One region of the Lactobacillus sp. UMNPBX16 genome, then DNA from elsewhere that is predicted to be linked to it. Evidence: predicted binding sites of a transcription regulator. Region 1 holds the regulator's gene; the other holds the start of a gene.
What was found. Region 1 encodes HrcA, which represses chaperone genes, less so after heat shock. Its sites were predicted from a motif close to TTAGCACTCNNNNNNNNNGAGTGCTAA; they were not measured.
Positions count from the first base shown of each region.

Region 2: the regulator HrcA is predicted to act here: its motif matches at 5,558-5,584, upstream of groES (co-chaperone GroES).

Region 1 covers NZ_PCYU01000036.1:18,724-34,536, reverse strand. The annotation lists gene rimP (ribosome maturation factor RimP) at 1-401, shown strand, start outside; gene nusA (transcription termination factor NusA) at 421-1,614, shown strand; gene rnpM (RNase P modulator RnpM) at 1,624-1,920, shown strand; gene CP367_RS08420 (ribosomal L7Ae/L30e/S12e/Gadd45 family protein) at 1,923-2,234, shown strand; gene infB (translation initiation factor IF-2) at 2,239-4,842, shown strand; gene CP367_RS08410 (ribosome-binding factor A) at 4,862-5,227, shown strand; gene truB (tRNA pseudouridine(55) synthase TruB) at 5,283-6,176, shown strand; gene ribF (riboflavin biosynthesis protein RibF) at 6,182-7,132, shown strand; gene hrcA (heat-inducible transcriptional repressor HrcA) at 7,270-8,319, shown strand; gene grpE (nucleotide exchange factor GrpE) at 8,332-8,916, shown strand; gene dnaK (molecular chaperone DnaK) at 8,933-10,786, shown strand; gene dnaJ (molecular chaperone DnaJ) at 10,869-12,020, shown strand; gene lepA (translation elongation factor 4) at 12,238-14,076, shown strand; gene CP367_RS08370 (class A sortase) at 14,079-14,765, shown strand; gene recJ (single-stranded-DNA-specific exonuclease RecJ) at 14,889-15,813, shown strand, end outside.
Region 2 covers NZ_PCYU01000027.1:28,789-44,601, forward strand. The annotation lists gene mutL (DNA mismatch repair endonuclease MutL) at 1-626, opposite strand, end outside; gene mutS (DNA mismatch repair protein MutS) at 626-3,202, opposite strand; gene groL (chaperonin GroEL) at 3,461-5,086, opposite strand; gene groES (co-chaperone GroES) at 5,140-5,424, opposite strand; gene CP367_RS06695 (hypothetical protein) at 5,606-6,121, opposite strand; gene CP367_RS06700 (NlpC/P60 family protein) at 6,167-7,135, opposite strand; gene CP367_RS06705 (sucrose-specific PTS transporter subunit IIBC) at 7,291-9,240, opposite strand; gene CP367_RS06710 (sucrose-6-phosphate hydrolase) at 9,452-10,909, shown strand; gene CP367_RS06715 (LacI family DNA-binding transcriptional regulator) at 10,925-11,911, shown strand; gene CP367_RS06720 (redox-sensing transcriptional repressor Rex) at 11,949-12,584, opposite strand; gene CP367_RS06725 (ABC-F family ATP-binding cassette domain-containing protein) at 12,760-14,682, shown strand; partial or broken gene CP367_RS06730 (IS3 family transposase) at 14,730-15,813, opposite strand, start outside.

The DNA of each region.
Region 1 (15,813 bases):
TGGAATACGTTAAAGAAAAGGGGCAAAATTATTTACGCATTTATGTTGATCGCCAACCAAACGGTATTGACATTGATGAGATTGCAGCTTTAAGTGAACTTGTTTCCGAAAAGCTGGATGCTCTTGATCCCGATCCGCTTCCAGATCCCTATGTTTTGGAATTATCATCTCCAGGGGCAGAACGACCAATCAAAACAAAAGCTGATTGGGAAAAAGCTCTGAATGATTACATTCATGTCGGTCTTTATCAAAAGATTGAGAATAAAAAAATGTATGAAGGTACACTCAAGTCTTATAATGATGACGAAGTTGTATTAGAAATAAAAGATAAGACAAGACGAAAAACATTAACTGTTCCCCGTAAGTTAATTGCAAATATTCGTTTTGCAATTGAATTTTAGAAAGGTTGATCAAAAACTTATGTCTAAAGAAATGCTAGAAGCGTTTGCTACTTTGGAAAATACCAAGGGCATTAAGCAAGATGTTATTGTTGATGCAATTAAAGCCGCTTTGGTAGCTGCATACAAAAAGAATTATAATCAAGCACAAAACGTTGAAGTTGATTTTGATGAAAGAAAAGGTAACTTCAAGGTAATGGCAGTTAAAACTGTTGTTGACGAAGTGCAAGATGACCGTCTTGAAGTTAGTTTAAAGGATGCTTTAACAATTAATCGTGCTTATGAGGTAGGCGACGAAATTCGTTTTGAAGTAACACCTAAAAATTTTGGTAGAATTGCCGCCCAAACTGCTAAGCAAGTTATCATGCAACGTCTACGTGAAGCCGAAAGAAAACATATTATTGATGAATATTCACAATATGAAGATGAATTGGTTACTGGTACCGTGGAAAGACGCGACAATCGTTTCGTTTATGTAAAGATTGGTAATGTTGAAGCTGTTATGCCTCACCGTGATCAAATGCCAAATGAGGTTTACAATCCCCAAGACCAGATTCGTGTACTAGTAACTCATGTTGGCTCCGATAGCAAGGGTGCACAAATTACAGTCTCAAGAACTGCTCCTGACATGGTTAAACGATTGTTTGAACAAGAAGTTCCAGAAATTTATGATGGAACCGTTGAAATTGTTTCAATCGCACGTGAAGCAGGTGACAGAACTAAAATGGCTGTTAAGTCAAATGATCCTAACATCGATCCGGTAGGTACCTGTGTAGGCCAAAAGGGTGCTCGTGTACAAAATGTAGTTAACGAACTTGGCGGTGAAAATATTGATATCGTTAAGTATGAAGAAGATCCATCTGACTTTATTGCTAATGCATTAAATCCAGCAGAAGTGATTGCGGTTCAATTTGGTGATGATGAAGAAGAAAAAAGTGCTTTAGTTATCGTACCAGATTACCAGTTATCACTTGCAATTGGTAAGAAAGGTCAGAACGTTCGCTTAGCTGCTCGTTTGACAGGCTATAAGATTGATATTCGTCCTGAATCTGAAGTAGAATTTGTAGATGAAAAAACAAATGATACAGCTGATGCTGCAGATAGTAGCGAAACTTCTGAAAATGTTGAAAGTACAGATGACGCTGCTGACGTTGAAAGCTCAGATGATACAACTACTGTAGAAGATTCAAGTAAAGAAGATAAAACTGAAGAATAGGTGATTTTTTTGAAAAAAAGAAAAATCCCAATGCGGAAGGATTTATTAACCGATACAATGCAGCCCAAGAAGGAATTAGTACGTATTGTTATCGATAAAGAAAAAAATGTGTCAGTTGATCCAACAGGTAAAAAGGCTGGTCGCGGCGCATATGTTTCCCTTGATCCAAGTAAGATTGAAGCTGCTAAAGAGAAGAATGTATTAGAACGTAGTTTAGGTGCGAAAGTTCCAGATACTTTTTACGATGAGCTTTACTCTTATGTTGATCATCAAAAGGCAAGAAAAGAATTATTTGGTGATAAATAAGATTGCAAAATAGACAAAAAGCAATTAATTTGTTAGGTTTAGCTGAGCGTGCTGGTAAGTTAACTACCGGTACAGAGACAGTCATTAATGAACTTAATAAGCATAAAATCAAAGCGGTTATTATGGCTAGTGATGTTCAAGACAACACGGCAGAAAAAGTAAACCGCGCTGCCAGAAAAGACAATATTCCTATGATAACTATGTTTACTGCCATTGAATTGTCAAAGGCAATTGGCAAAAAACGCAAAGTTTTAGGATTAACTGATGCTGGTTTTGCTAAGGCGTTAGTTAAAAAAATAAATGAAGGAGTGTGATTGGATGGCAAAGAAAAGAATTTATGAAATCGCAAAAGAAGTCGGCGTTGATAACAAAGTTGTAGTCCAAAAAGCAAAGGATTTAGGCTTAGATGTAAAGAATCACATGTCATCAGTAGATGATTCACAGGTTGCAAAGTTAAAGAATAGTTTCCAAAACTCCGCTCCTGCTGCAAAATCTTCTAATAAAAAGAATAAAATAAAAATATCTGTTTCTTCTATTCGCAAAAATGAAAAGAAGCAAGAAGATAATAATAGTTCTAAGAATTCTAAGAAACGCAATAATAAACGTCGTTCAAATAATCACGGTCATGAGAATAAAAATGATCGTAGAAATAATACAGGTAAGCCAAAGGCAGCTGCTTTGTTACAACAATTTAAACAAAAGCAACGGGCAGAAGAAGGGCAACTTAATCGTGAAGCCCAAAAAGCCAGAAAAGAATATCATGAGCAATTAAGACATCCAAAACAAGAACAGCCAGTGAAAGATAATAAGAAAACAACCAACCACAAAGATAACAAGAAGAAAGCAGAACCAGTAGAAAAGAAAGTTATTGGTCCTAAGATTTTAAAGCCTTCTCCAGCTCGTTTGAAGAAGCAACAGCCTGAAGCGACTAAAGAACGAGTTCAAGTTACTATTCCTGAGGCTCCTAAGGAAGAAAAACGCGGCAATAATCGTGGTCGCAACATGGGAAAGCCAGGACGCAAGGGTAAAAATCAATTTGGCAATGGTCGTAGTGACCATTCAGATCGTTCAGAGAGAAAGCGGCGTAAGAATAAAAAACGTCAACAAGAGCAAAAACCAAAGAAAACACTTACTAAGCGTAAGGAACGTCCATTACCAGAAATATTAGTTTACGAAGAAGGTATGAACGCTCAAGATATTGGTAAGTTAATTCACCGTGAACCAGCTGAAATTGTTAAGAAACTCTTCATGCTTGGCGTGATGACTAACCAAAACCAATCTTTGGATAAAGATACAATTGAACTTTTAGCTGCTGAATATGGTATCAATGCTGAGCAAAAAGTTCATGAAGACATCTCTGATATTGATAATATCTATGACAAGAGAATGGAAGAGTCAAAGGAATCTAAAAACCAGGTTAAACGCCCACCAGTTGTTACAATCATGGGACACGTTGACCATGGTAAGACCACTTTACTTGATCGTCTTCGTCATACTCATGTTTCAGCTCATGAAGCTGGTGGTATTACTCAAAAGATTGGTGCTTACCAAGTTAGATTAGATGATCGCTTAATTACATTCTTGGATACACCAGGACACGCAGCATTTTCTAACATGCGTGCACGTGGTGCTGAAATTACTGATATTGTTGTACTGGTTGTTGCTGCAGATGATGGTGTAATGCCACAAACTGTAGAAGCAATTGACCATGCAAAGAGTGCTAATGTTCCAATAATTGTAGCAATTAACAAGATGGATAAGCCAGGTGCAAATCCACAACACGTAACTGAGGAATTAATGAAATACAATTTGATTCCTGAAGATTACGGTGGTGATACTATCTTCGTTAATATTTCAGCTAAGACAGGTCAAAATGTTGATGACTTATTACAAATGATCTTGTTGCAATCTGATGTGATGGAACTTAAGGCTAATCCAACTGAAATGGCAATTGGTACCGTGATTGAAGCTCGTTTGTCACGTGGTCGTGGACCTGTAGCAGACGTTTTAATCCAACAAGGTACACTTAATGTTGGTGACCCGATTGTTGTTGGTAACACTTTTGGTCGTGTTCGTACTATGACTAATGATCGTGGACGTCAAGTTAAGAAGGCTACACCATCAGAACCTGTTGAAATTACTGGTTTGAACGATGTGCCTGAATCTGCTGATAAGTTAGTTGAATTTAAGGATGAAAAGACCGCTAGAAGTGTTGGTGAAGCTAGAGCACAACAAGCTTTACAAAAGTCTCGTGAAAATGTTCAACACGTAACTCTTGATAACCTCTTCGATACTATGAAGAAGGAAAACATGAAGGAAGTTGACATTGTCTTGAAGGCTGATGTTCAAGGTTCTGTAGAAGCTTTACAACAATCGCTTGAAAAGATTGAAGTTGAAGGCGTACGTGTAAATATCATTCACTCAGGTGTAGGTGCCATTAATGAATCAGATGTAACTTTGGCTGGTGCATCAAATGCATTTATTATTGGGTTCAACGTTCGTCCAACTGCTACTGCTAAGAGCCAAGCTGAAACCGATGGCGTAGATATTCGTCTTTACAGCATTATTTACAAGGCTATTGATGATGTTACTGCTGCCATGAAGGGTATGCTTGAACCAACTTATGAAGAAAAGGTTATCGGTAATCTTACTGTTCGTGAAACTTGGAAGGTTTCTAAGGTTGGTACAATTGCTGGTTCCTTCGTTGATAAGGGCTTGGTTAAGAATGATTCTAAGATTAGAGTTATTCGTGATGGTATCGTTAAGTATGATGGTGAAATTGCTTCACTTAAGAGATTTAAAGATGATGTTAAGGAAGTTAAGCAAGGTAACGATTGTGGTTTAACGATTAAGGACTACAACGACATTAAAGTTGGCGACGAATTCGAAGTTTACGAAATGCAACAAGTTGAGCCTAAGTAATTACTATTAGGAGGAAAACATGAAGCATAGAATTGGTCGTGTTGAAGGTGAAATTCTACGCGAATTAACCAAGATTTTACAAAAGAATATTCGTGATCCGCGCTTAAGTGGTGTAACTATTACCGCAGTTGAATGTACGAATGATCTTTCATATGCAACTGTTTATTACAGCCTGCTAACTGAAGATGAGCATAAGGAAGAAGAGGTTCAGGCAGGTTTTGAAAAGGCAAAAGGCATGATGCGTCATTTGCTTGGTCAAACATTAACTGTTTATAAGGTTCCTGAATTAATTTTTAAACGTGATAATTCAGTTTTGTATGGTAGTAAGATTGACCGTTTGATTGCAGAAGTTAAGAAACAAGATGCTAAGCGGGAAAACAAATAAAAAAGAGGGCGCCGTGATGGTGCCCTTTTTTTGTTGAAAAGAATAGGGAATAATTATGTTAAACGGAATTTTAGTTATTGATAAAGATAAAGGGATGACTAGTGCAGATGTAGTTTATCATTTGCGCCGCGTATTACATATTAGAAAAATAGGACATGCTGGTACGCTTGATCCTGAGGTGACAGGCGTTTTACCAATTGCTATTGGTCAGGCTACTAAATTAATTGAAATGATGCATACTAGGCCAAAAGAATATATTGGCACGGGACTATTTGGTTATAGCACAGATAGTTATGATGCAACTGGAACTGTTTTAAAAGAAAAAAAGTTGATTCAGCCTTTTTCTGGTGCAGAAATTCAAGAAAATATGAATAAATTTGTAGGAGAAATTGTTCAAGTGCCTCCAATTTATTCTGCTGTTAAAGTGAATGGTAAACATCTTTATGAATATGCGCGTGAAGGAATTGAAGTTGAACGGCCTCAGAGAAGGGTTGAAGTCAAACAATATGATCTAACTAAAGAACCAGTTTTTGATATAAATACTGGGCAAGAAAGCTTTGATTTTAAGATTAAATGCAGCAAAGGCACTTATGTTAGATCGTTAGTTAATGATCTAGGTGAAAAATTAGATTGCCCCGCAACGATGACTTATTTGAGAAGAACAGCTAGTTCTGGCTTTGATATTACACAAGCAGTAAAATTAAAGGAGATTGAAGAGAATCCGAAAAAGGCCACTGAACTTATACAGCCGATTGATGCATTTTTTAAGGAATACACTCAGGTTGATTTAACTGAAGAAAAGTGGCTTAAAGTTAAAAATGGAGCAGGTATTTCGCTTGAAACTAATGCGAAAAAAGTTGCACTACGATACAATAAAAAGGTGAAAGCAATTTATGAAAAAAAAGGAAAGCTTTATCGCCCAAGCTTAATGCTGTTGCAAAATGAATAAATGAAATGAAGGAATTAGCTGTGAAAATCGTTCATTTAACATATCCTGTTAAGGAAAATATTTTATCTACTAGAATTGTGCTTGCCCTTGGCTTTTTTGATGGGGTTCATTTGGGACATCAGCGCTTAATTAATCAGGCTAAAGAAATTGCATTACAGAAGAAATTGTCATTAGTTGTGTTGACCTTTGATCGACATCCTAAGGAAGTTTATGAGTCGAAACGAGATTTTAAATACTTAGAAACTTTGGAAGAAAAAGCTAACAAAATGGCGGAATTAGGAGTAGATTATTTGGCTGTTTTACCATTTACTAAAAATTTCAGTCAAATTTCTGCACAAGAATTTGTCGATAATGTAATTGTCAGATTAAATGCTGATACCGTTGTTGCTGGCTTTGATTACACTTATGGTCCTAAGAATATTGCAAATATGGCTAATTTACCCCAATTTTCCAAAGGGCGTTTTAATATTGTAGTGATGCCAAAGCAAACTTTTAACGGTAGAAAAATTGGCTCAACTGAAATTCGTCAAGCAATTAAGGATGGTCAGATGGAATTAGCCACTGAATTAATGGGGCACCATTATGTAATGAGTGGTATCATTGGGCATGGTAAACGAAATGGTCATAAGCTAGGCTATCCAACAGCTAATTTGATTTGGGCAGACCATAAGGTGATTCCTAAAATTGGAGTTTATGCTACCAAGACTAAAGTAAATGGTAAGTGGTATAACTCCATGACTAGCGTTGGCTATAATGTAACCATTAATCAGGACAAGAAGATATATATTGAATCTAATATTTTTGATTTTAATGAAGATATCTATGGTAAGCCAATGAAGATCAAATGGTATAAATATACCAGAGGTGAGAAAAAATTTGCCGGATTACCTGAACTGAAAGAGCAACTTGAACGAGATGAGCAAGAAATTAGGGCTTATTTTAAGCAAAAGGGTTAAGAAGCTACGTACTTTGAAAAAAGTGCGTATTTTTTTGAATAAAATTAGCAATCTACTTGATTTAGTGCTAATTTCTGGTATCATATTAACTGTTAGCACCTGAGAGATGTGAGTGCTAAAAGTGAGGGCGATATAATATGTTGACCGAGCGTCAAGAGCTTATTTTAAAAACAATAATTACAGACTTTACACAAAGTCATGAGCCAGTAGGTTCAAAGACCGTAATGAAGCAGTTGCCAATTAAAGTTTCAAGTGCAACGATTAGAAATGAAATGGCCGTGTTGGAAGAGCAGGGGTTAATTGAAAAAACTCACTCTTCAAGTGGTCGAATTCCTTCAAGCGAGGGCTATCGTTATTATCTTGATAATTTAGTTGAGCCGTTGCAATTACCAGAGTCTGTTTATAATACAATAGGAAGTCAATTAGATCGACCTTTTCATCAAGTAAATGAAATTGTACAAGAAGCTGCACGAATTCTGTCAGATTTAACTAACTATACCGCATTTGCGGAAGGACCTGAGAGTCATGATGTTAGAGTCACAGGATTTAGAATTGTACCGCTGTCTCAACGACAGATTATGGCAATTTTGGTTACAAGTGATGGTAACATTCAAAATCAGGTATATGCTTTGCCACATAATATTCACGGCGAAGAAATTGAAAAGGCTGTCCGCATGATTAATGATCAGTTAGTCGGAAAGAGCCTAAATGAAATCAACGTTTCGTTGCTAAGTGAATTAGCTAAAAACGAATTAGGCGGCGAACATGTGACTGAATTGCTTAGTTTAGTTGAAGATGTCGTAAAAGATGCAGCTAGTGAGCAGATGTATGTGGATGGACAGATTAATTTGCTCAATAATACTTCTGAACATGATGTAAATGACATTCGTTCTTTGTACGAGTTGATTGATCATAATAATCTGTTCACTAATTTAATGGATGCAAAGGTGGATCCAAAGTCTGGAAATTATCCAGTAAAGGTTAAGTTGGGATCTGAATTACCCAATGATTTATTAAAAAATTATAGTTTGCTGACAGCTGAGTACAGCGTTGGCTCCCATGGTAAAGGAACTATTGCTTTACTTGGACCAACGAATATGCCATATTCACAAATGATTGGGTTGCTTGAATATTTTAGAAATGAACTAGCTAAAAAGTTGCTTGATTATTACGGCAAGTTTCAATAAAGGAGGTTAGCCGTGAGTAAAGAAGAATTTCCAAGTGAAAAAAATCTAGAGCAAAAAGAAAAGACTTCTGAGCCTAAGGCTAAAAAAGAAGCCGATAAAGGTGAAGAAAAGAAGCAAGAAAAAAATAAACAAGATCAAAAATTAGCTAAAGAATTAGCTGATTTAAAAGATAAGAACAAGGATCTTGAAGATAAGTATTTGCGTAGTGAAGCAGAAATTCAAAATATGCAAAATCGCTACACTAAAGAACGTGCTCAATTAATTAAGTACGAATCTCAAAGCTTAGCGAAGGACATTTTGCCAGCAATGGATAATTTGGAAAGAGCCCTAAGCGTTGAGGCCGATGATGATGTGTCTAAGCAGTTAAAGAAGGGCGTGCAAATGACCCTGGATGCACTTGTGAAGGCAATGAAAGATCATGGTGTAGTTGAGATTGAGGCTGATGGCGTTAAATTTGATCCGACATTACATCAAGCTGTTCAAACAGTAGCAGCTGAGAATGATGATCAAAAAGATCACGTTGTTCAGGTTTTACAAAAAGGATATCAATATAAGGATAGAACACTAAGACCAGCAATGGTTGTAGTTGCTCAATAAGAGAGGAAGCTAATATATGTCAAAAGTTATTGGGATTGACCTTGGGACTACTAACTCAGCAGTTGCAGTTCTTGAAGGTAAAGAACCAAAGATTATCACTAATCCAGAAGGTAACCGGACTACTCCTTCAGTAGTTGCATTTAAAGATGGTGAAATTCAAGTCGGTGAGGTAGCAAAGCGTCAAGCTATTACCAACCCTAATACCATTGTTTCAATTAAGCGTCACATGGGTGAAGCTGATTATAAGGTTAAAGTTGGTGATAAGGAATATACACCACAAGAAATTTCAGCATTTATTTTACAATATATTAAGAAATTCTCAGAAGATTACTTGGGTGAAGAAGTTAAGGATGCTGTTATTACTGTTCCTGCTTACTTCAATGATGCTCAACGCCAAGCTACTAAGGACGCTGGTAAGATTGCTGGTTTGAATGTGCAAAGAATTATTAACGAACCAACTGCTTCAGCATTAGCCTTCGGTTTAAATAAAGACCAAGATGAAAAAGTCTTAGTATACGACCTTGGTGGTGGTACTTTTGATGTTTCTGTATTGCAATTAGGTGATGGTGTCTTTCAAGTATTGTCAACTAATGGTGATACTCATCTTGGTGGTGATGACTTTGATCACCGTATCATGGATTGGTTAATTAAGAACTTTAAGGATGAAAATGGTGTTGATTTGTCGAAGGACAAGATGGCAATGCAACGCTTAAAGGATGCTGCAGAAAAAGCAAAGAAGGACTTGTCAGGTGTATCAAGTACTCATATCTCACTTCCATTCATTTCTGCTGGCGAAGCTGGTCCATTACACCTTGAAGCAGATTTAACTCGTGCTAAGTTTGATGAATTAACTGCTGACTTGGTAGAAAAGACTAAGGTACCATTTGACAATGCATTGAAGGATGCAGGTCTTACTGTTAATGACATTGACAAGGTTATTTTAAATGGTGGTTCTACTCGTATTCCAGCTGTTCAAAAGGCAGTTAAGGAATGGGCTGGTAAGGAACCTGACCATTCAATTAACCCTGATGAAGCTGTAGCTATGGGTGCAGCAATTCAAGGTGGTGTTATCTCAGGTGATGTTAAGGATATTGTTTTACTTGATGTTACCCCATTGTCACTTGGTATTGAGACCATGGGTGGTGTCTTCACTAAGTTAATCGACAGAAACACTACTATTCCAACTTCAAAGAGTCAAATCTTCTCAACTGCAGCAGATAATCAACCAGCTGTAGATGTTCACGTATTGCAAGGTGAACGTCCAATGGCTGCAGACGACAAGACTCTTGGCCGCTTTGAATTAACTGATATTCCACCAGCACCACGTGGTGTTCCTCAAATTCAAGTTACCTTCGATATCGATAAGAACGGTATTGTAAATGTATCTGCTAAGGATATGGGTACTGGCAAGGAACAAAAGATTACTATTAAGAGTTCATCCGGTTTATCAGATGAAGAAATTAAACGTATGCAAAAGGATGCTGAAGAACACGCTGATGAAGATAAGAAGCGTAAGGAAGAAGCAGACCTTAGAAACGAAGTAGATCAATTAATCTTTACTACAGATAAGACTTTGAAAGATACTAAGGATAAGCTCTCTGATAGCGATCGTAAGCCAGTTGAAGATGCTCTTGAAGCTTTGAAGAAAGCTCAAAAGGATAACAACTTGGATGAAATGAAAGAAAAGAAAGATGCTTTATCCAAGGCTGCTCAAGACTTAGCTGTTAAGTTGTATCAACAAAATGGTGGTGCTGCTGGTCAAGCTGGTCCACAAGCAGGTCCTCAAGGCCCACAAGGTGGTAATTCAAATAATGGCAACAACGGTGATGCCCAAGATGGTGAATTCCACAAAGTAGATCCAAATAAGTAATGGGTTTATAATTAAACAAAAGGAGAAAAGAACTACCCATTGAGTAGTTCTTTTCTTTTGAGAATACAAGGAGTTCAAATAGATGGCACAAGAAGATTACTATAAAGTACTTGGCGTAGATCGTGACGCCAGTGATCAGGAAATAAGTAGGGCATATCGTAAATTAGCCAAAAAATATCACCCAGATTTAAACCATGAACCTGGAGCTGAAGAAAAGTATAAGCAGGTTAACGAAGCCTATGAGGTTTTGCACGATAAGCAAAAACGTGCGCAATATGATCAATTTGGTTCTGCTGGTGTAAATGGTCAAGGTGGCTTTGGTGGTGGAGCTGGTCAAGGCTTTGGCGGTGCCGGATTTGATACTTCTGGCTTTGGTGATTTTGGCGATATCTTTGGCGATATTTTTGGTCAAGGCCGTCAACAGAGGGTTGATCCAACTGCACCACAACGTGGCCAAGATTTGGATTATCAATTGACAATTGATTTTATGGATGCCATTAAGGGCAAAAAGACCCAGGTCAGCTATACTCGAAGCGAAACTTGTGAGACTTGTGGCGGTAATGGTTGTGAAAAAGGTACACATCCAATTACCTGTGATAAATGTCATGGAACTGGTTATATGACAATTACTCAACAATCAATGTTGGGCATGATCCGTCGTCAAACCACTTGTGACAAATGTCATGGTCGTGGTGTGATTATTGAGCATCCATGTAAAACCTGTGGCGGTAAAGGAACAGTTGACCGTAAGAATACTATTGAAGTGGATATTCCAGCGGGAATCGACAATGGTCAACAACTTAGATATCAAGGCCAAGGCGAAGCAGGTATAAATGGCGGACCATATGGTGATTTATATATTAACTATCGAATTAAACCATCTAAAGATTTTGAGCGTCGTGGCCAGACTATCTATACAGAAGTACCAATCTCATTTGCCCAGGCTACTTTAGGAGATGAAATTAACGTTAAGACTGTGCATGGTGATGTAAAGCTAACTATTCCAGCTGGTACGCAACCTAATAAGAAGTTTACTTTGCGTGGACAGGGTGTGCCATATCTTCGTGGTAATGGCAATGGTGATCAAATTACTACAGTTAATATTGTTATTCCAAAGCACATTAATGATAAGCAAAAGAAAGATTTGACCAACTTTGTTCATGATGGTGGTGGCAATATTACACCACAAGAAAAAGGATTTTTTGAACGCTTAAAAGATAAGTTTAATATGTAAATGCTAAAAAAGGTTTCTGCTAATTGCAACAGAAACCTTTTTTAAGATCAATTAATTTTTTGGTGATTTTTAGAGTTTTTCTTGGAAAATATTCAATGCTGAATTTTCAATTATTATTCTAAAAACTCTGCATTTTATTGAAAATTTACTATGCTACAATTTCATCATTTATTCTAGCTTTGCTATAATTAATACATAGTAAAGGGTGAACGATTTTATGGATTTAAAAAAATTAAAAGACTATCAAAAACACATTCGAAATTTTGCTATTGTGGCGCATATTGACCATGGTAAATCGACTATTGCTGACAGAATCTTAGAGTTAACTGATACAGTTAGTCAACGTCAGCTTAAAAATCAGATGTTAGATGATATGCCACTTGAACGTCAACGTGGTATTACCATTAAAATGAACTCAGTTGAAGTGAAATATCATGCTGAAGACGGTGAAGACTACATTTTCCACTTAATCGATACACCAGGACACGTTGACTTTTCATATGAGGTATCACGTTCTCTAGCTGCCTGTGAAGGTGCTTTAATGGTGGTTGATGCTTCTCAAGGTGTACAGGCTCAAACTTTGGCTAATACTTATTTGGCAATTGATGACGATTTGGCAATCTTGCCAGTAATTAACAAGATTGACTTACCATCTGCCGATGTTCCTAAGACTAAGGAAGAAATTGAAGAAATGTTAGGTTTGGATGCTTCAGAAGCTGCCGAAGTTTCAGGTAAAACCGGTCAAGGTATTAAGGACATGCTGGAAAAGGTAGTTAAAGATATTCCAGCTCCGTCTGGTGATATTGCTGCTCCATTAAAAGCATTGATTTTCGACTCTAAATATGATGATTATCGCGGAGTGGTAATGTCTGTCAAAATTGAAGATGGATCTGTTAAACCAGGCGATCGAATTCAAATTATGAATACTGGCAAGGAATATGAAGTTACCGAGGTTGGTGTTTCTAGTCCTCATCCAATTAAGAAGGATATTTTAATCGCAGGGGATGTAGGATATATTACTGCTAACATTAAGTCCGTTCGAGAAACACGTGTTGGTGACACAATTACTCAAGCTGATAATCCAACGGCTGAACCACTTCCAGGCTATCGTCAAATTCCACCGATGGTTTATTCTGGGATGTACCCAGTTGACAACCGTGATTATGAAGATTTGAAGGAAGCTTTACAAAAACTACAGCTGAATGATGCAGCTTTAGAATTTGAGCCTGAAACTTCAACAGCTTTAGGCTTTGGGTTTCGTTGTGGCTTCTTAGGCTTACTTCATATGGATGTTGTACAGGAAAGATTAGAGCAAGAATTTGACCTTGATCTAATCATGACAGCACCATCTGTTGATTATCATGCAATTATGAATGATGGAACAACCAAGGTGATTGATAATCCATCTGATTTGCCAGATGCTGGTGAATATAAGGAAGTTCAAGAACCTTATGTAAAAGCGGAAATTATGGTGCCAAATGATTTTGTTGGTCCAGTAATGGAGCTTTGTCAACGTAAGCGTGGTGAATTCGTTACCATGGATTACTTGGATAAGTACCGAGTTAATGTAATTTACAACATGCCATTAGCTGAAATTATTTTTGATTTCTTTGATGATTTGAAATCTTCGACTAAAGGTTATGCTTCACTTGATTATGAAATTACGGGTTATCGTGCTACTGATTTGGTTAAGATCGACATTTTGCTTAACAAGGAGCCAATTGATGCATTGAGTTTTATTGCTCACAGATCAGAAGCTCAAGATCGTGCCCGTCAAATGACTTCAATGCTAAAAAAACTAATTCCACGGCAAAACTTTGAAGTTGATATTCAGGGCGCAATTGGAGCTAAAATTATTTCTCGAGCTACAATTAAGCCATACCGAAAAGATGTTACCTGGAAAATTCATACTGGTGATCCAGATCGTCGGGCTAAGCTGCTTGAAAAACAGAAACGTGGTAAGAAGCGAATGAAAGCAGTTGGTAGAGTTGAAGTACCTCAAGATGCTTTCATGGCAGTCTTGAAGATGAACGATGATGACATCAAAGGTAAATAAAAATGGCTAAAAATAAAAAAAATAGTGTAAGTACAATTTTACTTAGAGTTGCTGCTATTATTTTATTGCTTGTTGGTATTGCTTTGATATTTAACAAACAGATCAGTGATCAATTAATTCATCATAATCAACAATCTACTTTAAGTGGAATAAATAGAACGACGATTGAAGAAAACAAAAAGAAAAAAGGAATGTATGATTTTAGTAAAGTTAAGTCTTTAGGCATTGCACAAGCAGCAAGATCACAAGTGAAAAAGACTTCTGGTGCGATTGGTGCGTTAGCTATTCCCGATGTTAATATGTATTTACCGATTATGTTGGGGATGAGTGATGATGCAATGTCGACTGGTGGCGGCACGATGCGAGCCGACCAAGTAATGGGTAAAGGAAATTATCCTCTTGCAGGTCACTACATGACAGCAAAAGGTATTCTTTTCTCACCACTTGAAGATGTTAAAAAAGGTGAGTTAGTTTATTTAACTAATCTTAACAAAGTATATGTCTATCGAATTTATATGAAAAAGATTGTTGATCCAACTGCGGTTTGGCTAGTCGATAATACTAAGAAGAATATTGTAACTTTGATTACTTGTGCTGATGGCGGTAAGAATCGTTGGGCAATTCGGGGTAATCTGATTAAAACCGAAAAGGCTAACAACAATAATCTTAAGGTTTTTAAATTAAAATAAAAATTTACAATCTTTAATCAGATTTAGATTTGCGATAAAATTATAAATAGATTTTGTAATAAAGACACTCAACAATGAGTGCCTTTTCGTTTTGATGAGAGAACATAAGGTGTTTGATAATTAATGAAATGGCAAGAAAGAATAGCTGATGAATTAGCACCAGACTTGATTGAGAAATATCAACTAGGTCCCATTGCAGCCAAACTTTTTGCATTGCGGGGTATTAATACAGACGAAAAACTTGATTTTTGGTTTAATGCAACAGAAGAAAATCTGGCTGATCCAGCGTTAATGCATGACATGGATAAGGCAATTAACCGAATTAATCAAGCAATTGATAGCGGCGAAAAGATTACAATTTATGGCGATTATGATGCTGATGGAATTACTGCAACGACTATTATGACTGAAACCCTAAGCATTTTGGGCGCTGATGTTCATTATTTTATTCCTAATCGCTTCAATGATGGGTATGGTCCTAATATGGACCGCTATCAAGATATTGTAGCTGATGGAACCAGATTGATTATCACTGTTGATAATGGTGTTACTGGGGTCGAGGAAGTCAAATATGCTCAAGAACATAATGTTGATGTAATCATTACAGATCATCATACTTTTCAAGAAAAGAAACCGGCAGCTTATGCTACTGTTCATTGTAATTATCCTGGCCAAAAATATCCTTTTGATGATTATTGTGGTGCCGGAGTAGCTTACACGATTTGTCGTGGTCTAATGCAGGATACTATGCCTGAGCTGCTAGATTTGGCTATGATCGGAACTATTGGCGATATGGTTAAGGTGACCGGAGAGGGGCATATTATCGTTAAGCGTGGTTTAGAGATGCTTAATCAGACAGATCGTCCTGGCTTGCGCGCTTTAATCAAAAATGCTGGTTTGACTTTAGGCAGTATTAATGAAACTGATGTCGGCTTTAATATTGCTCCTCGATTAAATGCTGTAGGCCGATTAGATAATGCCAACTTGGCAGTTGAGCTTTTGCTAAGTGATGATGACCTGGAGGCCCAAAAAATTGCAGATAAGATCG
Region 2 (15,813 bases), on a different contig from region 1:
GCAACTGTTTGCTTTAAATTATTATTTCCTGGCGTTCTTAATAAAATTTTGCCAGTATTTGACAAAGTGAAAGACACATGTGGATAACCTAACGCAAGTCGATTAATAATATCCACAATCTTCATAATTTCAGTTCTTGGACTACGCAAATACTTTAATCTGGCTGGCGTGTTAAAGAACAAATCCTTGACTGTAATTTTTGTTCCCTTACGAGCCGCTGCATCTTCTTGGCCTTTTTTATTGCCTCCACTATAGTTAGCTCGAATACCAATTGCGTTTTCAGTTGCAGTCAGAATTTCCACATGGCTAACAGCAGAAATCGAAGCTAATGCTTCTCCGCGGAAGCCTAAAGTGGAAACTTTAAATAAATCGTGTTCATTGGCAATCTTGCTTGTCGCATGTCGGGTAAAGGCTAGATCAACTTGATCACGTGCAATCCCCGTCCCATTGTCTTGAACTACAATCTGTTTCAAACCAGTATCTACAAAATCAACGCGAATTCGAGTAGCACCAGCATCTAACGAGTTTTCTACTAATTCCTTAACTACGCTAGCTGGGCGCTCAATTACTTCTCCGGCTGCAATCTGATTAGTTAAAGTTTCCGATAACTCATGAATTTTGCTCATTAATCGTCATCCTTTAAATCTTTTTGCCAATCAGCTACCATTTGCATAACCTGCAACGGTGTCTTATCTGCTAAATAAAGATTAGAAATATCATCAAGTATATCTTGTTGTGCATCAGTTATTGCGGGCTTGTCATTTTGTGTTTCAGTTTCTTCAACACTGTTTTCCACAGGCTCTGCAAATAAATCTAATTGCTGCGAAACTGGTGCTAGTTCACTGCCTTGTGCTTCAAGCCGCTTTAATAATTTAGTTGCCTCTCGCAAAACGTTGCGCGGCAAACCTGCTAATTGAGCTACATGAATTCCGTAACTTTGATCAGCAGGTCCAGGTAGGATTTTATGCAAGAAGATTAACTTGCCATTTTCTTCGGTAGCACCAACGTGAATATTTTTCAGATGATCCAGAGTCTCATCCATCACTGTCAATTCATGATAGTGCGTAGCAAATAATGCCTTAGCACCCACTTTGTCGTGTAAGTACTTAACAATTGCACCAGCTAAAGCCATTCCATCGTAAGTAGCCGTACCACGACCAATTTCGTCAAAGAGAACCAAACTGCGCTTAGTAGCATACTGCAAGGCTTCATTAGCTTCACTCATCTCTACCATAAAGGTACTTTGACCTGAAATTAAGTCATCAGCTGCTCCGATTCTTGTAAAAATTTGATCAAAAATTGGCAAATCAGCACTATCAGCTGGCACAAAGGAACCTACTTGAGCCATGATCGCAATCAAAGCCATTTGTCTCATATAGGTACTCTTACCAGACATGTTAGGACCTGTAATTAAATAAATGTTGGTTCCTTCATCCATTTTGACATCGTTAGGAATATATGAACCAGCCGTCATTACTTTTTCCACAACTGGATGACGGCCGTTAGTCACATTAATATCTTGATTATCTGCGTGAAAAGTTGGCCGGCAATAATTATTTTGTTCAGCTACTGTCGCAAAACCACAATAAACATCCAGCGCTGCTAGTTGCCCACCTAATTTTTGTAAAGCAGGGATATACTTCTTAACGTCCTCACGCAGCTTAACAAATAAATCATATTCCAAGTCAGTTGACCGTGTCTGTGCCTCAAGAATTAGATTCTCATGTTCCTTGAGTTCCGGTGTGATATAACGCTCAGCGTTAGTCAAAGTTTGTTTACGCGTATAACGATCAAGTGGCACCTTAGACTTGTTACCGTTAGAAACCTGAATATAATAGCCAAAGACCTTGTTATAACCGACCTTTAAGTTATCAATACCTGTCTTTTGCCGCTCATCTGCTTCCATCTCAGCCAACCATTTTTTTCCATTGTTCATGGCATCCCGATAGCGATCAAGCTGCGGATCAACCCCACCTTGAATCAGGCCACCTTCAGTAGTCAACACAGGTGGATCCTTCACGATAGTGGAAGTAATCATTTCGGCAACGCCCTTTAATGGATCAATTTTTTTAGCAAAATCGACCAAGATATCTGAATCTGATTGCTCTAAAGCATCTAAAATAACTGGAACGGCCTGCAAAGAACGTGATAATTGTAGTAATTCGCGCGCATTAACGTTACCAAAAGCAATTCGACCAGTTAAACGTTCCAAGTCGTAAACACCCTTTAAGGCATCAACTGCATTTTCTCGTGTAAAGTAGCCATCAAGCAAGGCCTGCACCATTTCTTCACGATGGTTAATTTCATCCATGTTTAATAATGGACGAGCTAGCCACTGCTTAAGCAAGCGTCCACCCATGGCAGTGTGTGTTTTATCCAAAACCCAGAAAAGTGAACCCATTTTTTTGCCAGTTTTGGCAGAAGCAACCAATTCCAAATTATTCTGCACAGTATGTGACATCTGCAAATATTGATTTACTTCATAGCTTTTGGCAATCTGCAAGTGCGCTAAACTTCTCTTTTGAGTTGAAAGCAAATAGCCAACTAACTGACGGGTAGCCTCTTTTTCAGCCCCATTAGTCAAATTCTGTTCAACATAAGAAATTTCAGCATGTTCACCTTCAATTGGTGTAGGTGCTGAAACCGTAATATTTGCCTTGTGCATAAAGTCCTTGTTTTGTTCAGATAATGACCCGTTATACACAACTTCACGAGTACGAAGTGACAAGAGCTCATTGGAAACAGCATCGAAACTCTTTAAATGAGTAGCATAAATTTCACCAGTGGATAAATCACTGTAGGCTAAACCAAAGCCACTCTTAGTGGTAATTACTGATGTTAAGTAATTTGAATCTTTAGCATCATTTGGGCCTTCATTCATCATGGTTCCCGGCGTCACTAATTGAATAATTCCCCGTTTAACCATGCCTTTGGCCTTTTTAGGATCCTCAAGTTGTTCACAAAGTGCTACTTTATAACCCTTTTCAACTAAAGTATTTACATAAGTATCCACAGCCATATGAGGCACACCTGCCATTGGAATTGGATTCTTAGTTCTATTTGATCGGTGCGTTAAAGTCAATTCAAGAATCTGTGCACCTTTAACTGCGTCATCTTCAAACAGTTCGTAAAAGTCTCCGACGCGATAAAAAAGAAAGGCATCAGGATATTGTTTTTTAATTTCGTAATATTGCTCCATCATTGGAGTTGTTTTTTCCGTCATTTATGTCTCTTTCCTATTTCGTATTTTAGATAGAGTTACGTACAATATTATACGCTACAAAAAGAAAAACTTCGAAGCTGAACTGATTGTTTAACTTCGAAGTCATTTTAATTATATTTGTTTTTGAACTAGAGTGAGAGTTTGTGCATAAGTTTAGTGCTAAAGCACTGTAAATGAACTTGATTACTTCGTAATCAAGAATTATATATCTAAATGCTAAAGCATTAAGATATATAATTACATACCCATTCCTGGTGCACCAGCTTGTGGAGCTGGGTTAGCTGGCTTTTCTTCAGGAATTTCTGCAACAACAGCTTCAGTAGTAAGCAGAAGAGCGGCAATTGAAGCAGCATTTTGCAAAGCGGTTCTGGTTACCTTGGTTGGGTCAATGATACCAGCATCTACCATGTTTTCCCAAGTATCAGTAGCAGCATTGTAGCCAATTTCGTTTTCTTGCTTGAGTAAGTGGTTCAAAACAACTTCACCATTCTTACCTGCGTTTTCAGCAATTTGACGAACTGGTGCTGACAAAGCTCTTAATACGATTTGGATACCAGTATTTTCATCTGCAGTATCAGCCTTAAGATCATTGATAGCCTTCTCAACGTCTACTAAAGCAGTACCACCACCAGCAACGTAACCTTCATCAACAGCGGCACGAGTTGAGTTCAAAGCGTCTTCAATTCTGTAACGACGTTCCTTCAATTCGGTTTCAGTAGCAGCACCTACGTGGATAACAGCTACACCACCAGTTAACTTAGCAAGACGTTCTTGAAGCTTCTTCTTGTCAAAGTCTGAAGTTGATTCTTCAATTTGCTTTCTGATTGAATCTTCACGTTCTTGAATAGCATCCTTTGAACCAGCACCGTCAACAATAGTAGTTGAGTCCTTGGTTACAGTTACACGACGAGCTTGACCTAATTGATCAATCTTAGTGTCCTTTAATTCAAGACCTAAGTCATCAGTAATCACAGTACCACCAGTCAAAGCAGCAATATCTTGTAACTGAGCCTTACGACGGTCACCAAAGCCAGGAGCCTTAACAGCTACAACGTTGAAGGTACCACGAATCTTGTTCAATACAAGTGTTGGAAGAGCTTCACCAGTAACGTCATCAGCAATGATCAATAATGACTTACCTTGTTGAACAATTTCTTGAAGAAGTGGCAAGATATCTTGAATGTTTGAGATCTTCTTGTCAGTGATCAAAATGTAAGGATTATCAAGATCTGCTTCCATCTTATCGTTGTCAGTTACCATGTATTGTGATAAGTAACCACGATCAAATTGCATACCTTCAACTACTGAAAGTTCAGTATTGATACCACGTGAATCTTCAATAGTGATAACGCCATCGTGACCAACCTTTTCCATAGCGTCAGCGATTAAGTTACCAACTTCCTTTGAAGATGATGAAACTGCAGCTACGTTAGCAATTTGGTCTCTTGATTCAACCTTGTGGCTAATCTTGTGCAATTCATTAACAGCAGCTTCAGTAGCTTTTTCAATACCACGACGAATGCCAACTGGGTTAGCACCAGCAGTTACGTTCTTCATACCTTCATTAGTAATTGCTTGAGTCAAAACAGTTGCGGTAGTAGTACCGTCACCAGCAATATCATTAGTCTTTTGAGCAGCTTCAGCAACAAGTTTAGCACCCATGTTTTCGTAGTGGTCCTTTAACTCGATGGATTTTGCAATGGTAACACCATCGTTAGTGATGTCAGGGTTGCCGTAACTTTGTTCCAAAACAACGTTTCTACCCTTAGGACCAATAGTAGTCTTAACAGTATCAGCTAACTTATTAACACCCTTTAAAAGAGAACGTCTTGCATTTTCTGAGAATTTAATATCTTTTGCCATATATTATCTATGCTCCTTAATTTACTTAATTATCGTTGGAAATTTTAACTAAATTACTTAGCAATAGCTAAAATGTCTTTTTCGTGAAGGACTAAGTACTTTTCACCTTCGTATTCAACGTCAGTGCCTGAGTATTTATCGTAAAGAACTACGTCACCCTTCTTAACAGCCATTGGAATCTTTTCACCGTTTGATGCGTAAGCACCTTCACCAACAGCTACAACTTCGCCTTCAGTTGGCTTCTTCTTAGCATTTGATGCTAAAACGATGCCACCAACAGTTTCTTCTTCTTCTTTCTTAACTTTAACGATCACGCGATCACCAATTGGTTGTAACACGTTTAGTCCCCCTTATGTTTAATTTTCTTCATTATATTTTTTATTACTTTATTAATCATTAGCACTCTTATTTGCTAAGTGCTAACTTACAAATATGATAATAAACTGTTTTGTGAAAAAAAGCAAGAAAAAATTAGCACTTTTTTCAATTGAGTGCTAATTTTGATTTTTCTTAACTTTTTTAACTAATTACAGTAATCAAACCATCAATAATGCCGTAAGTTAATCCCATTACATAGTACTTCTTATAAGCATCCCAGAAATCATGGCATTCTTTCTTATCTTTACCATCAATAAAAAAATATTTACCACTTTTTCTGCTGCTAAAAGTCTTAACCAAAGCATAGAAAACAGCAACTAGCGCCATAATAATGAAGAGAATGATTGGGAAGAAGTAGCCAATAATATTTTGTAAGTTATATGCTACACCTGCTGCAATTACCACTAATAGATAAATTACAGCAACTAGTTGATTGCAGATCAAACGTGGCATTTTTACTTTAACCGACAATAACAGCGATAAAAGTAGCGGCAAGCTTAAGATAATTATTAAAACTAACACGTAAATATTATTGATCTCTTTTAATTGAGACGCAAAAGTATGATCAAGCTTACCCCAGAAAATACTTAGAATACCTACTACCCAATAGACAGCCGTCATAATCCAGACATGTTTAAGCGTGCTGTTCTTTTTCATTCTTATTATCCTTTATTGATTAGCAAAATTATAGCATAGAGCATACTATTTAACGGGGCGAGCATAAGTGATTCGACCTTTGGCCAGCTTATCGCTCAGTGAGCTACCTAAACTAGAGCGGTGCACATCATCTACACCTAAGTTGCCGCCCTCTTCAATAATTTGCGTGTCCCAACCATCATATTTGCCATCAACAATTGCTGCATGTCCGTTTTGACCAACACCATTGCCAGTATTAACAATCACAATATCACCTGGGCGAATATTCTTGGCAGAAATTTTCTTCAAATAGCCATGAGTACTTTTAGCATCTCGTTCCATTGGCAGAGTAAAAAATGGAGCATTTCCTACACGATATCCTGCTCTCTTCATTACGATCCACACAAATCCTGAACAATCAGTTGAACCGTTTTTATTAGGATGACGCCAACTGCCAAAATTAGTTCGGTATGCACCTGTTCCATAAGTGAAATAGCCTAATAATTTACGAGCATTCTTAATCACTCTATTATGATATCCTGAATCATCGAACATCGCTGGAGATGGATCCTCATTAATATTGTCATACCAAGCTATGTCAAAATTCACATCATCAGAGCTTAATTCTGTTGACTGATCTGAATCATCATTCACATCATCTTGTGCCTGATATGCCTCAAGCTTTGCTTTTTCTTGAGCATAATTTAAAACATTATTTTGTTTAATGTATGCGTTAGGACCGATCTTATAATAAGCAGTACCATTAATCGTCTTAGTTCCTTGCACATTAATGAACTTGCCTTCATATAGTTGTGATTCAATTACTGGAACATTACCGGTTTGTATCTGACCACGTGTCTTAAAACTGGTCCTCTTACCATTACTCTTATACACATTAGAAGTAGTTTTAACTACATAATCTGTCTTAGGATTAGGCACTGTTATCGCTGCCTTTATTTTAGAGCTAGTTAGATTAATGCTAAAGACAGTTAATCCAGTTACTAATACTCCAATAACTCCACTTTTTAACTTCATAAAACATACCCTCACTTTGTTTTTCTTTATAGAGAACATTTTACTCAAACTTAAAATTGAAGTGCAACACTTAGTACTAAAAAACGCCAAGAAACAATCTTTCTTAGCGTCTTTTATTCTAATTGTTTTAATTTTTTCTAGAGGAGTAGAAGAAACTAATTGTGTGCAGTAACAGCAATCAACTTGTCGCCGTGCTTGTCACCCGCATCAGTAATTCTTGAAACATTTGCATAGTTGGCAGTGTTAGTAATTACTACCATGACAGTAGTATCATAGCCTGCCTTCTTCACAGCATCTAAGTCAACTGTGCCGAGCTTATCGCCCTTGTTAACTCTTTGACCTTGCTTAACGAAACTTTCGAAGTGCTCGCCCTTAAGGTTTACAGTATCAAGACCAATGTGAATCAATACTTCTGCACCATCGTCTGACTTAATGCCATAAGCATGCTTAGTTTCATAAGCAATAGTCACAGTACCAGTAACTGGTGAATAGATCGTACCATCACTTGGAATAACGGCTGCACCATCACCCATTAACTTAGCAGAGAATACTTGATCATTAACTTTAGTTAAACTCTCAGGAGTACCATCAACTGGTGAAGCAATAACTTCATCCTTTAATGCCATTTGTTCCTTACCAAGCTTTTCAGCCTTTTGAGTTTCTTCAGCATAATCAGTTGCGTCGTTTACTGGAACATCTTGTTCAGCAACTTCTTCCTTCAAATGACCCTTACCATAAACATAAGTAAGGATGAAGGCAACAGCAAAACTAATTAATACGGAAACAACCCACATTGGAATAGTCTTAGGATAAATTGAAAGGAAGCCTAAGAAACCAGCTGAACCAAGAGCGGCTGCAGTAACATGCATCAAGCCCGCAAAAGCAGCAGCTACACCTGAACCAATTAAGGCACAGAAGAATGGGAATTTATACTTCAAGTTAACACCGAAAAGTGCTGGTTCAGTAATACCAAGAAGTGCTGAAACACCTGATGAACTAGCCAAGCCCTTCATCTTCTTGTTCTTAGTTAAGAAGTAAACAGCGAAAGTTGCGGCACCTTGAGCTACGTTAGCCATACATGCGGTAACAAAGATAAAGTCACCAGAGCTGGCTGGATTCTTAGCAAAGGCTGCTAAAAGCTGAGTTTCAACCGCTGGAAAACTTTGATGAAGCCCAGTAGTAACAATAGCTGAATAGGTAAGACCAAAGACACCCATCCCAAAGGCACCAGTAGTGTCATATAGCCAAACGATAGCATTGGTAATACCATCTGATACGCCTTTGAAGACTGGCCCAATAATTGTAAAAGTCAAAAAGCCAGTAATCATAATTGAAAGAAGTGGCGTAAAGGTAAAGTCAACAGCTGATGGCAAGTGCTTGTGGAAGTACTTTTCCAAAATTGACAATACCCAAACAGCTACTAAAACTGGAATAACCTGGTATTGATAGTTAGTTTGCGCAACATGCAAGCCAAAAATGTCCCAGAAGTGATTTGCACCAAGGAGTCCAGGTGTCGTCATAATCATTCCGATTGTAGCACCCAAGAATTGGTTAGCACCGAACCGTTTAGCTGCCGACATTCCGACTAGAATTGGCATAAAAATAAACGGAGCTGCTGACATAACTTGAATCATACTTGAAATACCAGCAACATTCGGTACCATCTGAACAACTGACTTTGGTCCAAACAGACCTGGTGAAGTCAAGAAGTTGTTCAAAGCCATCAACAAACCACCAGCAACTAAGGCTGGAATGATTGGAACAAAGATGTCAGACAAAAGTTTAATGAAATCCATTACTGGATTCTTCTTTTTACCTTCAGCTGCAACCTTCTTTAAGTCATCAGTTGATAATTCTTTTAAACCAGTGATTTTAATGAACTCATCGTAAACGTCATTAACATCCCCTGGCCCAATAATTACTTGATATTGACCATTGGTTTTAAAAGTACCCTTAACATCTGGATCATTATCCAATGCTTTTTGGTCGACTTTTGAATCATCTTTTAATACTAAACGCAGACGAGTAGCACAGTGGGCACCGGCAATAATATTGTCACGGCCGACGTCTTTAATTACTCGTTCAGCCACTTTTCTGTGGTCCATATTGATTCCTCCTATGTAAACGTTTTATTCTCAATTCACTAATTATGATAACGCATTCAAAAAATATGTCAATCGTTTGACATAAAATTCTTTATTTCTTTTATTTACTTATGAATTACTAAGTATTTTTCTTTCTGTTAAACGTTTGACATATTTTTCAGACTAACTTAAAATACATGTAAAAAGACAACGCTTTCATGGAGGCATATTTATGGAATGGACAAGAGAAAAACGTTACTTACCTTATCAAGATTGGGACGCTGATACATTAATGCATTTGCAAGCACAAGCCGCAAACTCACCTTACCAAATGCGCTATCATTTGCATCCTATTTCTGGCTTAATTAATGACCCTAATGGATTTTCCTACTTTGATGGTGCTTACCACCTCTTCTATCAATCATATCCATTCGGCGCAGTTCACGGTCTAAAGTCATGGTGGCACTTCAAATCAACTGACATGGTTCACTGGGAAAACTTAGGCTTAGGTATTGAACCAGACACAATGGCTGATTCACATGGAGCTTATTCTGGCTCTGCTCGCGAAATCGATGGTAAGCTTTTCATCATGTATACCGGTAACCACCGCGATGAAAATTGGGTACGTACTCCTTATCAAATCGGTGCTTGGATGGATAAAAATAATAAAGTTTCAGACAAAACCATCCTATTTAAGAATCCAGATCACATCACCGAACATTTTCGCGATCCCCAAATTATCAAAGAAAATGACACTTACTACGCAATTTTAGGTGCCCAAGATAAAAAGGAAAAACACGGTCACATTGACGTTTGGAAGTCTCAGGATCTAAAGAACTGGGAAGAATTGGGCTTCTTAGACTTTACCAACGAAGACATGGGCTACATGATCGAGTGTCCCAACATCGTCCGTGTTGATGGCAAAGTCGTGGTCATTTTCTGTCCTCAGGGTTTAGACAAAAAAGTAGCAGCTTATGATGACATTTACCCAAATATGTACGTTATTGCTGATGATATTGACTGGGAAAATCATAAGTTAATTAATCCAGGTAAATTACACAATTTGGATCACGGGTTCGATGTTTATGCCACTCAGGCCTTTAACGCCCCAGATGGTAATGCCTACGAAGTCAGTTGGGTTGGCTTGCCTGACACTACTTACCCTACTGATGATGAAAACTGGGCTAACTGCTTGAGTCAAGTGAAGGAACTCCACCTAAAGAGTGACAAGTTAATTCAAACGCCAGTTAAGGCAATAAGCAGTATCCGCAAAAACGAAGCAAGCATATCTAATCAAGTAGTCAGCGATCAAGCCGGCCAACAATTTGAACTTGAATTAACAATTAAGGCTAACCAAAGTGGCACTTTACATTTAGCTGCAAATAATGACTTAAGTAACAGTTTACAGCTCAATTTCGATACCAAAAATGGTAAATTAGTATTAGATCGTGCTCATGCTGGGCAAAAAGTAGCAGTTGATTATGGCGAAAGTCGAGCTATTACGCTTTCACCAAATCATGACCTCAAGCTTGATATCTTTGTTGATCATTCATTAATCGAAGTATTCGTTAATGATGGTGAAAAGGTATTGACTGGACGCTACTTTGCCGATCAGACCAACAAAAAAATTGCGTTTGCTCAAGACATTGACTACACTGGCAAGCTTTGGCAAATGCAAACAATTCTTTAAACATCAGGTGATACTATGGCAGCAAAATTAAGCGACGTTGCCAAAAAAGCCGGTTGCTCTGTAACTACCGTTTCGCGGGTAATCAACAACCATGGCTATTTAAGTCAAAAAACTAAAGATAAAGTTTTTGCCGCAATGCGGGAATTAAATTATCGTCCCAATTCTATTGCCCGCTCATTACAAGGAAAGAAAATGAAATTAGTCGGTTTGATTTTTCCTGAGATCACTAATCCTTTTTTTGCGGAATTAGTACAGGATATCGAAACCACTTTATTCCAACAAAACTATAAAGTAATCCTATGCAATGCAGGACAAAACAAAGAAAAAGAACGCGAATATCTGCGCATGCTTCAGGCTAATCAAGTTGATGGCATTATCGCTGGTGCGCACAATCTAGGTATCAATGAATACCAACAACTAGGTTTGCCAATTGTCTCTTTCGACCGAAAGCTATCTGATAATGTTCCAATTGTTAGTTGTGATAATTATCAAGGCATCAAGTTGGCAGTACATGACTTGGTTCAAACTGGTTGTCACAAAATTTACTTTCTGGGCAATGAACACAGAAAAGGTAATCCGACTGACGAACGACTAGCAGCTTATCTTGATGAAGCAAAGGAATGTCACTTTTCAGCCCACATTCGTTCAGTTGCTTTTTCTGATTCTTCCAACATTAAAAATATGAAAATTCATGACATGTTAGTCAATGATCATCCTGATGGCGTCGTCTGCACAGATGATTTAACTGCAGTTTTAGTTTTACAAGAAGCAAAAAAATTAGGCATTAAAGTGCCTAAGGAATTAAAAGTGATTGGTTTTGACGGAACAAAGCAAATTCAAACTTACCATTCGGAACTATCCACAATTGCTCAGCCAATTCATGATATTGCAACTTTATTGGTTAAGTTATTGCTTACCCGAATTTCCAATCCCGACGAAAAATTGCGCCAAAAGAATTATATTTTGCCTGTCAAATTAATCAAGAGTGAAACAACTGCATGAAAAAAAGCCGAAAATCGGCTTTTTCTTTTACTCAAATTTAGTTTTCTTTGTCACTATCTAAGAAATAGATCAACGTTTGCAATTCGGTTGCTAAGTCTACATTTTGTACTCGCACATCAGCTGGAGCTGATAAACGAATCGGAGTAAAGTTCATAATTCCCTTTACACCCGCATCAACCATTTCATCTGTAGTTTTCTGAGCAGCTGTTGAAGGAACTGTCAAAATTGCAATTGTAATCTGTTGATCACTTAGTTGTTGCTTTAAGTCGTCCATGTCATAAACGGGGACACCACTTAAGATACGACCAGTAATCTCCTTATTGATATCAAAAGCACAGGAAATTCGAATATTATTACTGCGCTTAAAGTTGTAATTAAGCAGCGCCCGTCCCAGATTACCTACACCTATTAAAGCAACATTAGTTAAAGTATCTTGATTCAAAATTTTCTTGAAGAAGCTCAATAAATTCTTTACATCATATCCATAGCCACGTTTTCCCAACGCACCAAAGTATGAAAAATCTCTTCTAATTGAAGCACTATCTACTTGAACTGCCTCTGACAGCTCAGTTGAAGAAACCTTATCTTTGCCTTCTTCATTTAAAATAATCAAATAACGGTAATATAATGGTAATCTTTTTGCCGTTGCTTTTGGGATTTTTATTTTTTCCATATAGGAACCCTCCAAACTTAAATGTTTGTGAATGTACAATCAAGCACTTCTATCATACCTGCTATGATAGTACTTATGCAAGTATCTTTTTCACAAATTATCATTTTTTTCACATATTTAACTTAAAAACAAACAATTTGCGCTATATGGTAGAATAGTGGTTAGGTGAAAAATTATGATTATTGCACAAGGACACGATTTAGAACAACAATTTGGGGCCAACACATTATTCAAAAATGTTAATTTTTCAATCGATTCCAATGCCAGAATCGGATTGGTTGGCCCTAACGGGGTTGGTAAAACCACCCTGTTAAAAATAATGACTGGTGAGCAAGAACCAACTCACGGCGAATTTACAGTTAATAAAGGCATTGATGTTGGTTATATCGCTCAGGAAAATGCATTAGATGAAAATAAAACCATTTGGGATGAAATGGAAACCGTTTTCGCTCCTTTAATAAGGGAAGGAAAAAGCTTAGTCCAACTACAAGAAAAAATTGCAGATCATCCTGAAGATCAAGAATTGCTTAAGCAATACGATCAAAAGCAATTCAACTTTGAACAAAAAGGCGGCTATACTTATCAATCTGATATTAAAAGTATCTTGAATGGCTTTAAGTTTCCTGAAGACACTTGGCAAAAGAAGATTGGTAGTTTATCCGGTGGTGAAAAAACACGGTTAGCTTTCGTTAAATTACTTTTACGCAAACCTGCTCTGTTGTTATTGGACGAGCCAACTAACTACTTAGATTTAGATACCCTAGATTGGTTGGAAGGATTTTTAAAGAATTACAGTGGTGCAATCCTCGTGGTTTCCCACGACCAATATTTCTTAGATCATTTAGCAACCCAAATTTTTGAACTAGAATTTGGTAAATTAACTGCTTTTAAGGGCAACTATTCAGCCTATGTCATGCAGCGCGAGCAACGTGATAAGGACCAAGAAGCCGCTTATGAAAAGCAACAAGCTGAAATCAAAAAAGATGAAGAATTTATCCAAAAAAACTTGGTTCGAGCAACTACCACTAAGCGTGCACAAAGTCGGCGTAAAAAACTAGAAAAAATTGAGCGGATTACTCCACCTAAACATAAAAATAAGGTACGGATTCATTTTTCAAGCGATCATCCTTCTGGCAAGGAAGTATTAATTTTCAACGATTTGACGATTGGTTATCCCGATAAAACCATGGTTAAAGATATTTCCTTCCAGATTAATAAAGGAGATCGCGTCGCGATTATTGGACCAAATGGAATCGGTAAATCTACTCTGCTTAAGACTATTATGAAGCAATTAACGCCCAAGAGTGGCTCAATTAAGTATGGCGCATCCCTTGAGATTGGTTATTACGACCAAGAATTACAAGGACTAGATCCATCTAAGACTGTATTGGATACTGTTTGGGATCGTCACAAAACCATGCCTGAACGCGATGTACGGTCAATCTTAGCCAGCTTTTTATTCACAGCTAAAGACATTGATAAAACGGTAGGTCAATTATCTGGTGGACAAAAAGCACGGTTAACTTTAACTGTTTTATCACTTGAACATGATAACTTCTTACTGATGGATGAACCAACTAACCACTTAGATATCGAAGCAAAAGAAGTACTAGAAAAAGCTTTAAAAGACTTTGATGGTACCCTGCTCTTTGTTTCCCACGACCGTTACTTTATCAATCAACTAGCTAATAAGATTGTTTTAGTTCGCGATGGGCATGCTAAAGTCTACGATGGCAATTATTCTTATTATCTTGATGAGAAGGCAAAACAAGCAGCTATGGCTGAAAATAGTGCCGCTGAGACAGAAGTCGAGCCAAGCAAACAAATTAGCCAGCAAAAACTTTCTTACCAAGAGCAAAAGCAACGTGATTCTCAAAAGAGAAAGTTGCAGCGTGCAATTGATAATGCAGAAAAACAAATTGAACAGCTTGAAGAACGAGAGCAAGAAATCCAAACCGAAATGGCCAATCCAGAAATTGCTTCAAGCTTTGATAAATTGGGGCCACTGCAAGAACAACTTTCTGATGTACAACAGAAATTAGATGAAGCAAATTCTGCCTGGGAAAAGGCAATCGAAGAAATGGACAATTTTGAATAAAAGTATAATAAGTAAGTTCTATGTACTGAGACGTAAAAAGTAGACAATTAAAATATTGGATTAATACAGGCTTGACTTCGATACTCTTTCGGGGTTAAGCCTTTTAATCTGCTCTTTATCCTTTCGTTGTTACAGTATTCGATATATTCCTCGATTGCTTGAGTTAATTCTTGAAGATTATGATACTTGTATTCTTGATCATAGAACATTTCAGTTTTGAGCAGGCCAAAGAAGTTCTCCATTAGCCCATCATCCATGGAGTTGCCCTTTCTGGACATGCTTTGAGTAATACCATGGAGTTTTAAAGCTCGCTGATAACGAGGGCTTTGATACTGACAGCCCTGATCAGTATGAAAAATGCAGTTATTAAGAGCTGTTTCTTTGGCAAAAGCCTTGTCAAGCATTGTCATTACTAAATCCATATCTGGATGTTTGGAGATAGTATAAGAAACTATATCGCCACCGCAGCCGTCTAGAATAGGCGATAAATAAAGCTTTTCATTATTAAGATGAAATTCAGTGATATCAGTATACCATTTTGTGTTAGGCAGGGCTGCGAAGAAATCACGATGAATTAAATTTGTAGCTATTTTGCCAATAGTACCTTTATAGCTTGAATATTTGCGCTTATTGCGCCTGATGCCTTTAAGACCTAATTTATGCATCCAATAGCGAACGGTTTTCTCCGTAACTTTCCAGCCCTCTCTGATTAACTGCAAAGCTACTCTGCGATATCCATAGCGGCCTTGATGATGATTAAAAATCTCATGGATTCTAGCAATAAGCTTTGACCGTTTAGGCTTGACGGGCTGTCGTTTGATAATCTTGTAGTATGAGCTTCCGGCAATTATAGGTAGCTCAGGGTGCTCTGCAATCGCAGCTAATACATAATTTAAACTAACTTTGAATTCTTGCCTTAGATCCGTAATCACCCTAGCTATTTCTTCTGATCTTCTTGATCCAAGGCACTTAGTTTTTTACGTATTCGTTCACAATACGCAATCGCAAGTTTTCTTCTTTCAGCTGCTGGATCTCTTTGGAATAGCTTTGGTTTTTAGTAGTTAAAATTTCTATTCCATGCATATCAATTAATCTAAGCATATAGTCTAAATTAGCTAGATTCATTCTGTA